DNA from 4 places in the Rhizobium sp. BK529 genome. Region 4 is predicted to be linked to each of the others. Evidence: riboswitches for the same ligand, from Rfam matches in the RefSeq annotation. Region 4 holds a riboswitch; each other region holds the start of a gene.
What was found. Region 4 has a riboswitch for cobalamin ahead of bluB (5,6-dimethylbenzimidazole synthase). Riboswitches for the same ligand answer to the same signal wherever they lie in the genome.
Positions count from the first base shown of each region.

Region 1 (3,294 bases), 600 kb from region 4:
CCCCGTCGCTGATCGTTCCCTGCTGGGCGAGAAGCAGATGCATTCGATGTCCTCAGATGAGCGCCTCGATCGCCTTGCGCATCGCGTCCTGATCCATCTCGTGCAGACCGATGACGACGAGGCGCGTGTTGCGCGCTTCGCCCGGGGCCCAGGCGCGGTCGAAATACTGGTCGATGCGGGCACCCACGGCCTGCAGCTGCAGGCGCATGGGCTTGCCCGAAACGTCGATGAAGCCTTTCAAGCGCAGCACGTCGTGTTCGGCAATGATACCCTTCAGCTTCTCGACGAAACCGGCGGTATCCGAGACAGCGCCAAGCTCGATGACGAAACTGTCGAATTCATCGTGGTCGTGCGGCTCGCCATCCTCATGCTCCAGCTCGTGATGGGATTTGCGGTTGACGATATCCTCTTCCGTGCCGATACCGAGGCCGAGCAGCACGCTTGCCGGCACCTCGCCGTTCCTGGCTTCGATCATCACGGGCTTGCGGGCAATGCGCGAGGCGACTTCGCTCTTCACGCGGCCGAGGCCGTCGGCGTCGATGAGATCGGTCTTGTTGAGCACGATCAGATCGGCACAGGTCAGCTGATCCTCGAAGAGCTCCTCGATCGGGCTTTCGTGATCGAGCGATTCATCCTCGACACGGCGCGCATCGACGGCATCGTGATCGTCGGCAAAACGGCCGGCGGCAACAGCCGCGCTATCGACCACCGTGATGACGCCGTCGACGGTGACTTCGCTTCTGATATCCGGCCAGTTGAAGGCGGCGACCAGCGGCTGCGGCAAAGCGAGGCCCGACGTTTCGATGACGATATGGTCGGGGCGTTGGTCGCGCTCCAGAAGCTTGGTCATGGTCGGAATGAAATCGTCGGCGACCGTGCAGCAGATGCAGCCATTGGTGAGCTCGATAATGTCGTCCTCGGTGCAGTTCTCCGCGCCGCAGCCCTTCAGCACGTCGCCATCGACGCCGAGATCGCCGAACTCATTGATGATGAGCGCGATCTTCTTGCCGCCGGCATTGGTGAGCAGGTTGCGGATCATGGTCGTCTTGCCGGCGCCGAGAAAGCCGGTGATGACGGTTGCGGGAATCTTCTGCTGCATGGAACTAACCCTTCATTTTCAGCGGCAGACCCGCTGCGATAAAATAAACATCTGTGGCCGAAGCCGCGATCATCTGGTGCAATCGGCCGGCATGGTCGCGAAACTCCCGCGCCATGCGATTGTCAGGCACGATGCCGAGCCCGACTTCATTGGAAACGATGACGAGCTGTGCCCTTGCCGTGGGAAGAAATGCGGCAAGCGCGGCAGACTGGGCGGCGATATCGCGCCCGTCCATCATCAGATTGGTAAGCCATAAAGTCAGGCAATCGACGAGGATTGCCCTGCCCTCTGCATCGATGGCCGCAAGGCGCTCGGCGAGATCGAGCGGCTCTTCATGCGTAGTCCAGGACGGGCCGCGATCGGCCTTGTGCTTGATGATGCGTGCCTGCATCTCTTCGTCCCAGGCGCGACCGGTGGCAATGTAATGGCGCTCGAGGCCACCTGTGGTGATGAGGTTTTCGGCGAAACGGGATTTGCCGGAGCGTGCGCCGCCGAGGATGAAGGTGACGGTCATAACGACACCGACCGTTGAGGATGGGCACGGCCTTCCCCACACCCCTCATTCCTGTGCTTGTCACAGGAATCCAGCCTGCCCAAGTCCTTGGGCGGGAGAGACTCATTCTGCGATAGCGCTGATTCATTCACGGCGCAGACGCGCGGTGGCTGTATTCCTGCAAGCACAGGAACGAGGGGGGAGAAAACAACACGTCCCGAGGTCCCCTCATCCGGCCCTTCGGGCCACCTTCTACCCGCGGGGGAGAAGGGGAAACCCATGCGCACCACACGACGCAGTGCCGAACCATATCCTTCAGCCAAGACAACCTCCGTGCTGGCAGCGGGCAAATGCCCAATTTGGGCTTGATGCCCGGCACAGATGGCAGGTCTCCTGGCTCGCAGTTATCGGCCGCGACCGGGGCGACCTGATGCGGTCGCCCCTGATCGTGCCAGCGGATCTGCCTCGCCTTCCCGGCTGCGTCTCGTGAAAAGGCGGACGATTCGTAGAAATAGAGGCGTCCTGCCTCGGCTGATCACGATGCATTTCCAGTGGCTTTTCCGGCACTTGCCCGCTCTGCCCGCCTGCACCACGCAGGCTGTCAGCTTAACGGCCCAAATGCCGGCCGGAAGACCCTGACTGCTCTACAGTCGCGGGGTCGGCTGTGATGAAGGCGCCCGGCTTGGGTCCGCCCCGTCACATTCCCTTTTCATCCGGAAGGCGTAAGGCCGATCCGGAACCATCCATTATGTGGTTTCATGGTTAGGCGCGTGCAACCCCCATGTCAATTGCCGTGCAACGAGCCAAAGCCGTTCATCTCGACTTACACTACCAAGATTATCGTGTTTATTCAAAAACTTACGTCATAAAAACTTTACTGCTCGGCCGGTATTTTGCCGCAATTGGCAAGCATGCGGATGCCGCCCGTCACCTTGACCGTTCCTCCTGCCGCCTAGTTCTCCTATGATGCTCTCCCGAATGGATATCCGCCGCTTCCGGCCCCTCACCACCATTTTCGATTTGGGGCGTCTGCGTGCCCTCGTAAGACAAAGCGAAATGGGCTTGGTCTTTGCTGGCGCGCTGGTTGGCATCGCTGCAGGACTGGCGGTCAGCGCCATGAGTTTTATCTCCGAGGAGATGCACAAGCTGATCTTCGGGATCGCGACCGAGACCCGGCTCAGCGCTTCGCAGATCGACAATCAGTTTCTGCTGATGACGGCGCCTTTCGCAGGCGGCATCCTGCTTGGCCTCTTGATCTTCATTCTCGCCAAGTGGCGCAAGAAGCCGATGGTCGACCCGATCGAGGCCAATGCGCTGCATGGCGGCCGCTTGTCGCTGACCGACAGCATCCTCGTGGCCGTCCAGAACGTCGTCTCCAACGGCTTCGGCGCCTCCGTCGGTCTCGAAGCCGGCTATACGCAGCTTGCCGCCGGCATCGCCTCGAAATTCGGACTGAAGCTGCAGCTTCGCCGAGCGGATCTTCGCATTCTCGTCGGCTGCGGTGCGGCCGGCGCCATCGCCGCCGCCTTCAATGCGCCCCTGACCGGCGCCTTCTACGCGTTCGAACTCATCATCGGCACCTATGCCATCGTCTCGCTGACGCCGGTCGTCGTCGCAGCCCTCGTCGCCACGCTGGTTGCCCGCCTGCTGGCCGGCAGCGATTTCGTCATCGATGTCGGCAGTTTCGGCGCTGTCCAGCCGG
Region 1 is NZ_JACIAU010000001.1:739,463-742,756, reverse strand. Features, by position in the region: gene cobN (cobaltochelatase subunit CobN) at 1-43, opposite strand, end outside; gene cobW (cobalamin biosynthesis protein CobW) at 53-1,099, opposite strand; gene cobU (bifunctional adenosylcobinamide kinase/adenosylcobinamide-phosphate guanylyltransferase) at 1,104-1,613, opposite strand; cobalamin riboswitch at 1,958-2,351, opposite strand; gene FHX08_RS03610 (chloride channel protein) at 2,559-3,294, shown strand, end outside.
Region 1: another riboswitch for cobalamin. It lies ahead of cobU (bifunctional adenosylcobinamide kinase/adenosylcobinamide-phosphate guanylyltransferase); the one in region 4 lies ahead of bluB (5,6-dimethylbenzimidazole synthase).

Region 2 (3,294 bases), on a different contig from region 4:
CGCGCTATTATACGCCGGGTGTCGTCGTTGTAGCGGCTCTGGTCGCGGTCCTGCCGCCGCTGCTGATGGGAGCGGCATGGGGCGAATGGATCTATAAGGGCCTTGCGATCCTGCTGATCGGCTGCCCTTGTGCTCTTGTTATCTCCACTCCGGCGGCGATTGCCGCTTCGCTTTCGGCGGGCGCGCGTCGCGGGTTGCTGATGAAGGGTGGGGCGGTTCTGGAATCGCTCGGCAAGGTGACGGCTGTCGCCTTCGACAAGACGGGCACGCTGACCGAAGGCAAGCCGCAGGTGACCGATATCATTGCCTATGGTCGCTCGGAGGCGCAGGTATTATCGCGCGCCGCGGTCCTGGAACAGGGCTCCAGCCACCCGCTGGCGCTTGCCATCCTCAATCGCGCCAAGGCCGATGGCGTGCCTGTGCCGCCGGCTTTCGAAGTCGAAGCGCTGCCCGGCAAGGGGATGACCGGGAAGGTGGGTGGCGAGGTGCTTGATCTTTTGTCGCCGCCGGCAGCGCGCGAGCGTGGGGCGCTGAATGCTGAGCAGGACGAGCAGGTCGCTGCGCTGAACGGCGTGGGCAAGAGTGTTTCGGTGTTGCTCGTCGATGGCGTCGCTGGCGGCTTGATCGCCATGCGCGACGAGCCGCGCGAGGATGCAAAAAGTGGTCTCGTGACGCTGAAGGCGGCCGGCGTGCGTGCCATCATGCTGACCGGCGACAACAAGCGTACGGCAGCCGCCGTTGCCGGCGATCTTGGTATCGACTGGCGTGGCGAGCTGCTGCCGCAGGACAAGCAGCGCATTGTCGGCGAATTAAAGAAGGAAGGGCTCTTCGTCGCCAAGGTCGGTGACGGCATCAACGATGCGCCGGCACTTGCAGCAGCCGATGTCGGCATCGCCATGGGCGGCGCTACCGATGTGGCGCTGGAAACAGCCGATGCAGCGGTGCTGCATGGGCGTGTAGGCGATGTGGCGCGCATGATCGAGCTTTCGAAGCGGACCATGCGCAATATCATGCAGAACATCAGCATGGCTCTCGGGCTGAAGGCGGTGTTCCTCATCACCACCATTGCCGGCATTACCGGCCTGTGGCCGGCGATTCTTGCGGATACGGGTGCAACCGTGCTGGTGACGATGAACGCACTCCGTCTGCTTCAGATAAAGACATAAAGATTTCTTTATATCATCTTGACGATCGGATACGGCACGTGCATGCTTGACGCATCGTGGTTCTCTGGATCTGCCGATCCGGGGCTAAGAGGGAATTCGGTGCGGCCATCGCCAAGACCGGAGCTGCCCCCGCAACTGTAAGCGGATAGACACCGTCCTTCGACGTCACTGGGAAGACGCCTGGGAAGACTGGACGATGTTGATGACCCGCGAGCCAGGAGACCTGCCGCGATTGATAACGTCCACGGGCGGGGTGTCCCGGTGCGCCGCTTTTGCGAGACAGCGCCCCGCGTCCGTCTGCTTTTGCGTCCGCCGCAGCCTTGCCCATAACCTTCGGGGTAAGGAAATGAGCATCAAGACTGCAAATCTCGGCTTTCCGAGGATCGGAAAGCACCGCGAACTGAAATTCGCTCTGGAAAGCTACTGGGCCGGCAAATCCGAGGCCAGTGCGCTTCTCGACGTCGCGAAGCAGCTACGGGCGGAAAATTGGGCCCTGCAGAAAAAGAGGGGGATCAAGATCATCCCCTCCAATGACTTCTCGCTTTATGATCATGTGCTCGATACGGCCGTCATGGTCGGCGCCATTCCTTCGGCCTATGGCTGGAAAGGCGGGCCTGTTTCACTCGATACCTATTTTGCCATGGCGCGCGGCTCGACCGGCGATGAGGCGCATGCCGATTGCGGCCATCAGCACCATCATGGCCATGGCGCGCCAGCGCTGGAAATGACGAAGTGGTTCGACACGAACTATCACTACATGGTGCCGGAACTTGGTCCCGATCAATCCTTCGCGCTGACGGCGAACAGGCCGCTCGATGCCTTTATCGAGGCGAAGACGCTTGGTATCCACACCCGGCCGGTCATTCTCGGTCCGGTCACTTTCCTGAAACTCGCCAAGGGAACCGAGGAAGGTTTTGTGCCGATCCGCCTGTTGGAACGCCTGTTGCCAGTCTATACGCGGGTGTTGGCGGAACTGAGTGCTGCAGGTGCCGATTGGGTGGAGATCGACGAGCCATGCCTCGTGCTCGATCTTTCAAGAGAAGAACAGGAAGCACTGCAGCATGTCTACTGCGCGCTGCATGAGCTTGTGCCGAACCTGAAGATCATGCTCGCCACCTATTTCGGCGAAATCGGCGACAACCTGCCGACGGCGCTTGCATTGCCGGTTGCCGGCCTGCACGTCGATCTCGTTCGCGCTCCGCAGCAGATCGATGCCTTTCTTAAGGCGCCCGCCGACCTGACGCTGTCGCTTGGCGTCATTGACGGACGCAATATCTGGAAGGCGGACTTGGCCGCGATCCTGAAAATAATCGAGCCGCTCCTTCAGCGTTTCGGCGCGGATCGGCTGCAGATTGCGCCATCCTGCTCGCTGCTGCATGTGCCGATCGATCTGGAATTGGAAACCGGACTGGATGAGGAGCTGAAGTCGTGGCTCGCTTTCGCCACCCAGAAGCTTGGCGAACTTGCAGTGCTCGGCGACGCCAGCAAGGCTTCTGAGGTGATCGCGGCGGCCTCGCAGGCCGTTGTTTCGCGTGCTGCATCCCCCCGTGTGCATGATCGGAAAGTCAGGCAGCGGGTCGGTGCGATCGACGAGGTGATGACGAGGCGGGCCAGCGCCTTTGCTGAGCGGACCGGCCTGCAGGAGCGCAAGCTTCGCCTGCCGCTCTTCCCGACGACGACGATCGGCTCCTTCCCGCAGACGTCGGATGTGCGCAAATCTCGCTCTGCATTCAACAAAGGCATCATCAGCGAGACGGAGTATGATGCCTTTCTGAAAAAGGAGACGAAGGCTGCGATCCGCTGGCAGGAGGAAATAGGCCTCGACGTGCTCGTCCACGGCGAGTTCGAACGCAATGACATGGTGCAGTATTTCGGCGAGCAGCTTTCCGGCTTCGCCTTCACGCAACATGCCTGGGTGCAGAGCTATGGCTCGCGCTATGTTCGCCCGCCGATCATCTTCGGCGATGTTTCTCGGCCGAAACCGATGACCGTGGAGTGGTGGCGTTACGCGCAGTCGCTGACGGAAAAGCCGGTCAAGGGTATGCTGACCGGTCCAGTGACGATCCTCAACTGGTCCTTCGTGCGCGACGATCTCTCCCGTGCGGATGTCAGCCGGCAGATTGCGCTG
Region 2 is NZ_JACIAU010000006.1:31,901-35,194, forward strand. Features, by position in the region: gene FHX08_RS27720 (heavy metal translocating P-type ATPase) at 1-1,166, shown strand, start outside; cobalamin riboswitch at 1,207-1,412, shown strand; gene metE (5-methyltetrahydropteroyltriglutamate--homocysteine S-methyltransferase) at 1,513-3,294, shown strand, end outside.
Region 2: another riboswitch for cobalamin. It lies ahead of metE (5-methyltetrahydropteroyltriglutamate--homocysteine S-methyltransferase); the one in region 4 lies ahead of bluB (5,6-dimethylbenzimidazole synthase).

Region 3 (3,294 bases), on a different contig from region 4:
GACCGCCAGGCGGTTGGAGGCGCGCAGCGCGTGATAGGTGACCGTGTAGAAATAGATATTGGTGAAATCGACGCCCTCTTCCGAACCGTAATGAATACGCTCGCGGGCGAGATAACCATGCAGGTTCATTTGGCCGAGGCCAATCGCGTGGCTGTCGTCATTGCCCTTCTCGATCGACGGTACCGAGGAGATATGGCTCATATCGGATACGGCCGTCAGCGCGCGGATCGAGGTTTCGATCGTCTTGCCGAAATCTGATGAATCCATCGCCATGGCAATGTTCAGCGAGCCGAGATTGCAGGAAATATCCTTGCCCATCGCCTTGTAGGAAAGGTCGTCGTTGAATTCGCTCGCCTCGCTCACCTGCAGGATTTCCGAGCAGAGATTGCTCATACTGATGCGGCCAGCAATCGGATTTGCCCGGTTCACCGTGTCTTCGAACATGATGTAGGGATAGCCGCTCTCGAACTGGATTTCGGCAATGACCTGGAAGAATTCGCGCGCCTTGATCTTCTTCTTGGTGATGCGGGCATCCGCCACCATCTCGCGATACTTTTCCGTCACCGAAATCTCGGTGAAGGGCACGCCATAGACCCGCTCCACGTCATAGGGCGAAAAGAGGTACATATCCTCGTTGTTCTTGGCGAGCTCAAAGGTGATATCGGGCACGACGACGCCGAGCGACAGCGTCTTGATGCGGATCTTCTCGTCGGCATTTTCGCGCTTGGTATCGAGAAATCGCATGATGTCGGGGTGATGGGCGTTGAGATAGACCGCACCCGCGCCCTGCCGGGCACCGAGCTGGTTGGCATAGGAGAACGAGTCTTCAAGTAGCTTCATGACGGGGATGATGCCGGAGGACTGGTTCTCGATCTGCTTGATCGGCGCACCCGCCTCGCGAATGTTCGTCAAGGACAGCGCCACGCCGCCGCCGCGCTTGGAAAGCTGCAGCGCCGAATTGATGGAGCGGCCGATCGATTCCATATTGTCTTCGACACGCAGCAGAAAGCAGGAGACGAGCTCGCCGCGCTGCTTCTTGCCGGCATTCAGAAAGGTCGGCGTTGCCGGCTGGAAACGGCCGGTGATAATCTCTTCCATCAGATCGCGAGCAAGCTGTTCATTGCCTCTGGCAAGCGCCAACGCCACCATGCAGATGCGGTCTTCGTAGCGCTCGAGATAGCGCTTCCCGTCAAAGGTCTTCAGCGTATAGCTGGTGTAATATTTGAAGGCGCCGAGGAAAGTGGGGAAACGGAACTTCTTGGCATAGGCCTGATCGAACAGGTCGCGGATGAAATTGAAGGAATACTGGTCGAGCACTTCCTGCTCGTAATAGCCTTCCGTGACCAGATAATCGAGCTTCTCCCGGAGGTTATGGAAGAACACCGTGTTCTGGTTCACATGCTGCAGGAAATACTGCTTGGCCGCCATGCGGTCCTTGTCGAGCTGGATCTTGCCCTCGTCGTCATAGAGGTTCAGCATCGCGTTCAGCGCATGATAATCCAGCGCTTCCATTGCCTTTACCGGCTTTGCACTCGCATCCCGCGTCAGATTTGTTCCCGTGTCCAAAATCGTCCCATCCCGTCTTTGACATTGGCGACATCCTCGGCAGTGCCCAGAAGCTCGAACCGATAGAGGTACGGCACCTGACACTTCCGCGAGATCACGTCGCCGGCAAGCCCGTAAGTCTCGCCGAAATTGCTGTTTCCCGCAGCAATCACGCCGCGGATGTTGGAGCGGTTATCCGCATCGTTGAGGAAACGGATCACCTGCTTGGGCACAGCGCCCTTGCCGCCGTCCCCGCAATAGGTGGGCGAGATCAGCACGTAGGGCTCGCGGATTTGGATATTTTCAGCGCCGAGGGGAATGCGCGCCGCGCGCAGTCCCAGTTTCTCGACGAAACGATGGGTATTTTCAGATCGGCTGGAATAATAGACGATCAGGCCCATCGCTCTTCTCCATTCAGGAGAGTGCGCTGATCATGTCGGGACGGAAACCCGCCCAGTGGCTCTCGCCGGCAACGACGACCGGGACTTGCATGTACCCCATGCCGCGCACGCGATCGAGCGCGTCTGCATCCTCGGAAATATCGATGATTTCATAGTCTACGCCCAGACGGTCGAGGGCGCGGTAGGTAGCTGTGCACTGAACGCAGGCAGGCTTGCTGTAAACGGTAACGCTCATCATGTCCCTCGTGATATCAATGGATTACGGACGCAATACTGGGATCGGGCGCCTTGCGGCGTCCGAGGCAACGTTTGATATTGATCTGATAAAGTTGGCGCTTTACACGCCGAACACCCTTCCATGCAGGATCTGCGCGGGCGGCGGTTTTGATGCCCTCGACATGACTTCAACCCCTAAGTGTTCATCGGGCATTCCGGGGCAGCGCTGCAAGCGTGGATTTGATCCGCCTGCATAATACGCGACCTTCCGGACACCCCGCCCGTGGACTTTTTGTTCAAGGCAGGTCTCCTGACTCGCGGGTCGAAGCACCCTGCCCCAGTCTTCCCAAAGCTTCATGCCTCAGTGACCTGAAATCGGACAGTTGCTCGCCGCTTACAGTTGCGGGGGCAGCTCCGGCCTTGTCGCGCCGTCATGGCGAAACGCACCGTATTCCCATCTTAGCCCCTAATCCTTGCGAATCAGGAGAACCTTGAACGCTATATGTAGTAGCCCAATGAGAAGGAACGATCAACGGCTTGTTGTGCCTTCCCTTGCGTCAGGTACTAGATAAAGGTCCGATCATGGTTAACAGTGGATTAATCAAGCCATGTCTAATGCCATTTGGGGATTAAGGAGAGCCGAAGTCTTGTCGGCCCTCCGTTTTCCTACCGCCGAATCGGTGCGGCTGCCCGAAGCGCCTTGGCAGCGGCAACCATGTTGACGAGTGCCGGGCGCACCTCATCCCATTTGCGGGTCTTCAGGCCGCAATCGGGATTGATCCAGAGCTGCCCATCCGTCAGCCATTCACGCGCCAGCGTCAAAAGCTCCGTCATCTCGTCGACGTCGGGAACGCGCGGCGAATGGATATCATAGACACCTGGACCGATCTCGTTCGGGTATTTGTAGCTTCGGAAAGCTTCCAGCAATTCCATCTTGGAACGAGAGGTTTCGATGGAAATCACATCCGCATCCATCGCCGCAATGGCATCGATGATCTGGTTGAACTCCGAGTAGCACATATGCGTATGGATCTGCGTTTCGTCGGCAACACCGGACGCGCAGAGGTGGAAGCTTTCGACCGCCCAGCCGAGATAGGCATTCCAGTCCGCCTTGCGCAGCGGCAGGCCTTCA
Region 3 is NZ_JACIAU010000006.1:35,269-38,562, reverse strand. Features, by position in the region: gene nrdE (class 1b ribonucleoside-diphosphate reductase subunit alpha) at 1-1,566, opposite strand, end outside; gene nrdI (class Ib ribonucleoside-diphosphate reductase assembly flavoprotein NrdI) at 1,545-1,946, opposite strand; gene nrdH (glutaredoxin-like protein NrdH) at 1,960-2,181, opposite strand; cobalamin riboswitch at 2,445-2,671, opposite strand; gene metE (5-methyltetrahydropteroyltriglutamate--homocysteine S-methyltransferase) at 2,829-3,294, opposite strand, start outside.
Region 3: another riboswitch for cobalamin. It lies ahead of nrdH (glutaredoxin-like protein NrdH); the one in region 4 lies ahead of bluB (5,6-dimethylbenzimidazole synthase).

Region 4 (3,294 bases):
TGCCATTGTGGCGGCCGCTGGGTGGCAATGGGTGTTCCTCATCCATGCGGTGCTGGCTGCCGTAACCATAGCGCTCGCTCTGCCAGGCATTGAGGAATCGCGCGATCCCGGCGCAGGCCGGCTCGATATTGTCGGCATTGCCACCCTTTCGCTGTCTGTCTTCTGTCTTGCCTTCTTCATCACCCAAGGACCGGCTCTGGGCTTCGCCAGTCCCGCCGCACTCGGCATCATCGCCCTCTCCGCAGCAAGTCTCATTGCCTTCATCATTGCCGAGCGGCTGAACCCGCGGCCGATGTTCGATGCCTCGGTCTTCCGCATCCGCGCCTTCTCGGGCGCGATCATCGGGTCGGCTGCCATGAACATCAGCTTCTGGCCCTTCATGATCTACCTGCCGATCTGGTATGAAGCCGGCCTCGGTTACGGCAGTATGGCCGCCGGCATCGCATTGTTGGCCTATACGCTGCCGACGCTGGTCGTGCCGCCGCTGGCCGAACGGCTGATGCTGCGCTACCGACCTGGCATCATCATTCCTGGCGGCCTCTTTACTATCGGGCTCGGCTTCCTGCTGATGAAGTCAGGCAGTGCTGCCGCCGCGCCAAGCTGGCTGACGATGCTGCCCGGTGCTCTCTTTGCCGGCATCGGGCTTGGCTTCACCAACACTCCGGTCACCAACACGACGACCGGTGCGGTTTCCAGCGACCGCGCAGGCATGGCCTCCGGCATCGACATGAGCGCCCGGATGATCTCGCTCGCCATCAACATCGCCGTCATGGGCTTCATCCTCTACAGCGGCGTGCTCTCCAATCTGAAGAATGCCTTGCCAAACTCGATGGGTGCCGGCGAGCTGCGCCTGCTTGCCGAACGGATATCCGCCGGCAACATCGCCGCCCTGCCCGATATTCCGGCCGAGACGGTCCATGATGCGCTGGTCGCGGGCTTTGGCGGCGTCATGCTCTATGGAGCGATCGGCGTCTGGCTTCTCGCTGTTGTGAGTTTCCTTACTTTTGGCCATCGGAAGGCACCCGCCTGCGCCAGGGATTGCAGTACCCAGCCCGCCGAATGACACATACCCGCGCCGGCTCAAACCGGCGCGGCCTCGCTTTGCACCTGCCCCCAGCCGTCGTGATAAACCAGCTCTTCCAGCGCCACCCGCTGCCGCCAGCCTTTGACCGCCAGTTCCGGCTGGTCATAGAGCCGGTCGACGAAGCCGGCGCAGAGCCAAGCCACGACTTCGATATGATCGGGAATGCCGAGGATCGCCTTCAGATCGCCCTCCCTGAATATGCTGACCCAGCCGATGCCGACGCCTTCGGCACGGGCCGCAAGCCACAGGTTCTGGATAGCGCAGACGGTGGAATAGCTGTCCATCCGCGGATTATGCGTGCGCCCTAGCACCACGCTGCCGCCGCGCGTGGGATCGCAGGTGACGCAGATGCCGAGCGGTGCCTCGACGATGCCTTCGAGCTTCAACGAGCGATATGCCTGCTGTCGCTTGCCGGTAAACATCAAGGCCGCCTCCTCATTGGCCTTCGCGAAGGCATCGCGCACCCGCGCCCGGACCTCGGCGTTTTTCACCAGGATGAAATTCCACGGCTGCATGAAGCCGACCGAGGGCGCGTGGTGGGCTGCCGTCAGCAATCGCGTGACGAGATCATCCGGCAAGGGATCGGGCAGGAACTGGCTGCGCACATCGCGCCGCGTCATGATAGCGTGATAGACAGCCTCGCGTTCGGCCGCAGAAAAACTGGATGCCGGACAAACGGCATCATCAATGGGTCGCATCGTCAAATCCCCAACAACGCAACCGCCCGCCGTCCGCGCGGGTTGGGTCTATCTTGTCAGGCCGGTCTTCTGACTTGGCGTCATTCGCTTCGCCGCAGCCTTCCCGGCCTTGCGGCCAGTGGCGTCGTTGGGCGGCGGGCGTCGGCCTTACAGCGTTGGGCACGTTCCGGTCTCGCACCGGATTCCCGATTCTCCCGCTTGTGAAAGCGGGCACCTGACGGGCGATCTATGGCGCGGAAACGCCACGGCAGCAAGCGGCATGCGACATTCATTTCGTGGACAGGTTGAAAATGCTGGCCTAGAACGAAAATCAAATCCAATCGACGCCGCTGGCGCGCCGAATCCTGTCTCCTTGCATCCCGGTTGGCCTTTGTCCCGTCTAACGCCGATGATCCTTGCGGTCGCCCTGTTCATGGAACAGATGGATTCGACCGTGATTGCCACCAGCCTGCCGGCGATTGCTGCCGATATCGGCACCTCGCCGATCGCGCTGAAGCTTGCGGTAACGAGCTACCTCGTGGCGCTTGCCATCTTCATTCCGGTCAGCGGCTGGATGTCGGATCGCTTCGGCGCGCGCAACATCTTCCGCCTGGCCATCTTCGTTTTCATGGTCGGCTCCGTCGCCTGCGCCTTTTCCAATTCGATCGCCGCCTTCGTCGTTTCCCGCCTCATACAGGGTGCCGGTGGCTCGATGATGACGCCGGTCGGGCGCCTGCTGCTGGTGCGCGGCACGCCACGTCACCAGCTGGTGAATGCCATGGCATGGCTGACGATTCCGGCGCTGATCGGCCCGATCATGGGCCCGCCGATCGGCGGCTTCCTGACGACCTATTTGAGCTGGCACTGGATCTTCTGGATCAATGTGCCGATCGGCATTATCGGCATCATCCTTGTCACCCGCTTCCTCCCGGCGATCGAGCCGCGCAGCCCGAAGCCGATGGATTTTCGAGGTTTCTTCCTCTCAGGGATAGGTTTTGCCGGCTTCGTCTTTGGCGTCTCGGTCATCAGCCTGCCGGCCGTTCCCGTGGTCTACGGCTATATTACCGTCGCCGTCGGCATCGTCTCCGGTATCCTCTATTTCATCCATGCCAGGCGCACGCGGCATCCGCTGCTCGACCCCAAGATGTTCCGTTATCCGATGTTCAGGGCCTCGATCCTCGGTGCCTCGAATTTCCGCATGGGCCTCGGTGCGTTGCCCTTCCTCATGCCGTTGATGCTGCAGCTCGGCTTCGGCCTGACGCCGCTGCAATCGGGCTCGATCACCTTCATCAGCGCGCTCGGCTCGATGGGCTCGAAATTCGCAGCCATGCGCACCTACAACGCCTTTGGCTTCCGCAACGTCATCGCGCTAACGACCTTCCTGGCCGCAATCTTCCTTGGCGTGAACGGCTTTTTCACCGCCGAAACGCCGCTCCCCGTCATCATGGGCTGTCTCCTCGTCGGCGGTCTCTTGCGCTCCATGGCCTTCTCAGGCGTCAACGCCATGGCCTTCGGCGATGTGGATGATGCCGA
Region 4 is NZ_JACIAU010000001.1:1,340,430-1,343,723, reverse strand. Features, by position in the region: gene FHX08_RS06865 (MFS transporter) at 1-1,063, shown strand, start outside; gene bluB (5,6-dimethylbenzimidazole synthase) at 1,081-1,782, opposite strand; cobalamin riboswitch at 1,824-2,015, opposite strand; gene FHX08_RS06855 (MFS transporter) at 2,171-3,294, shown strand, end outside.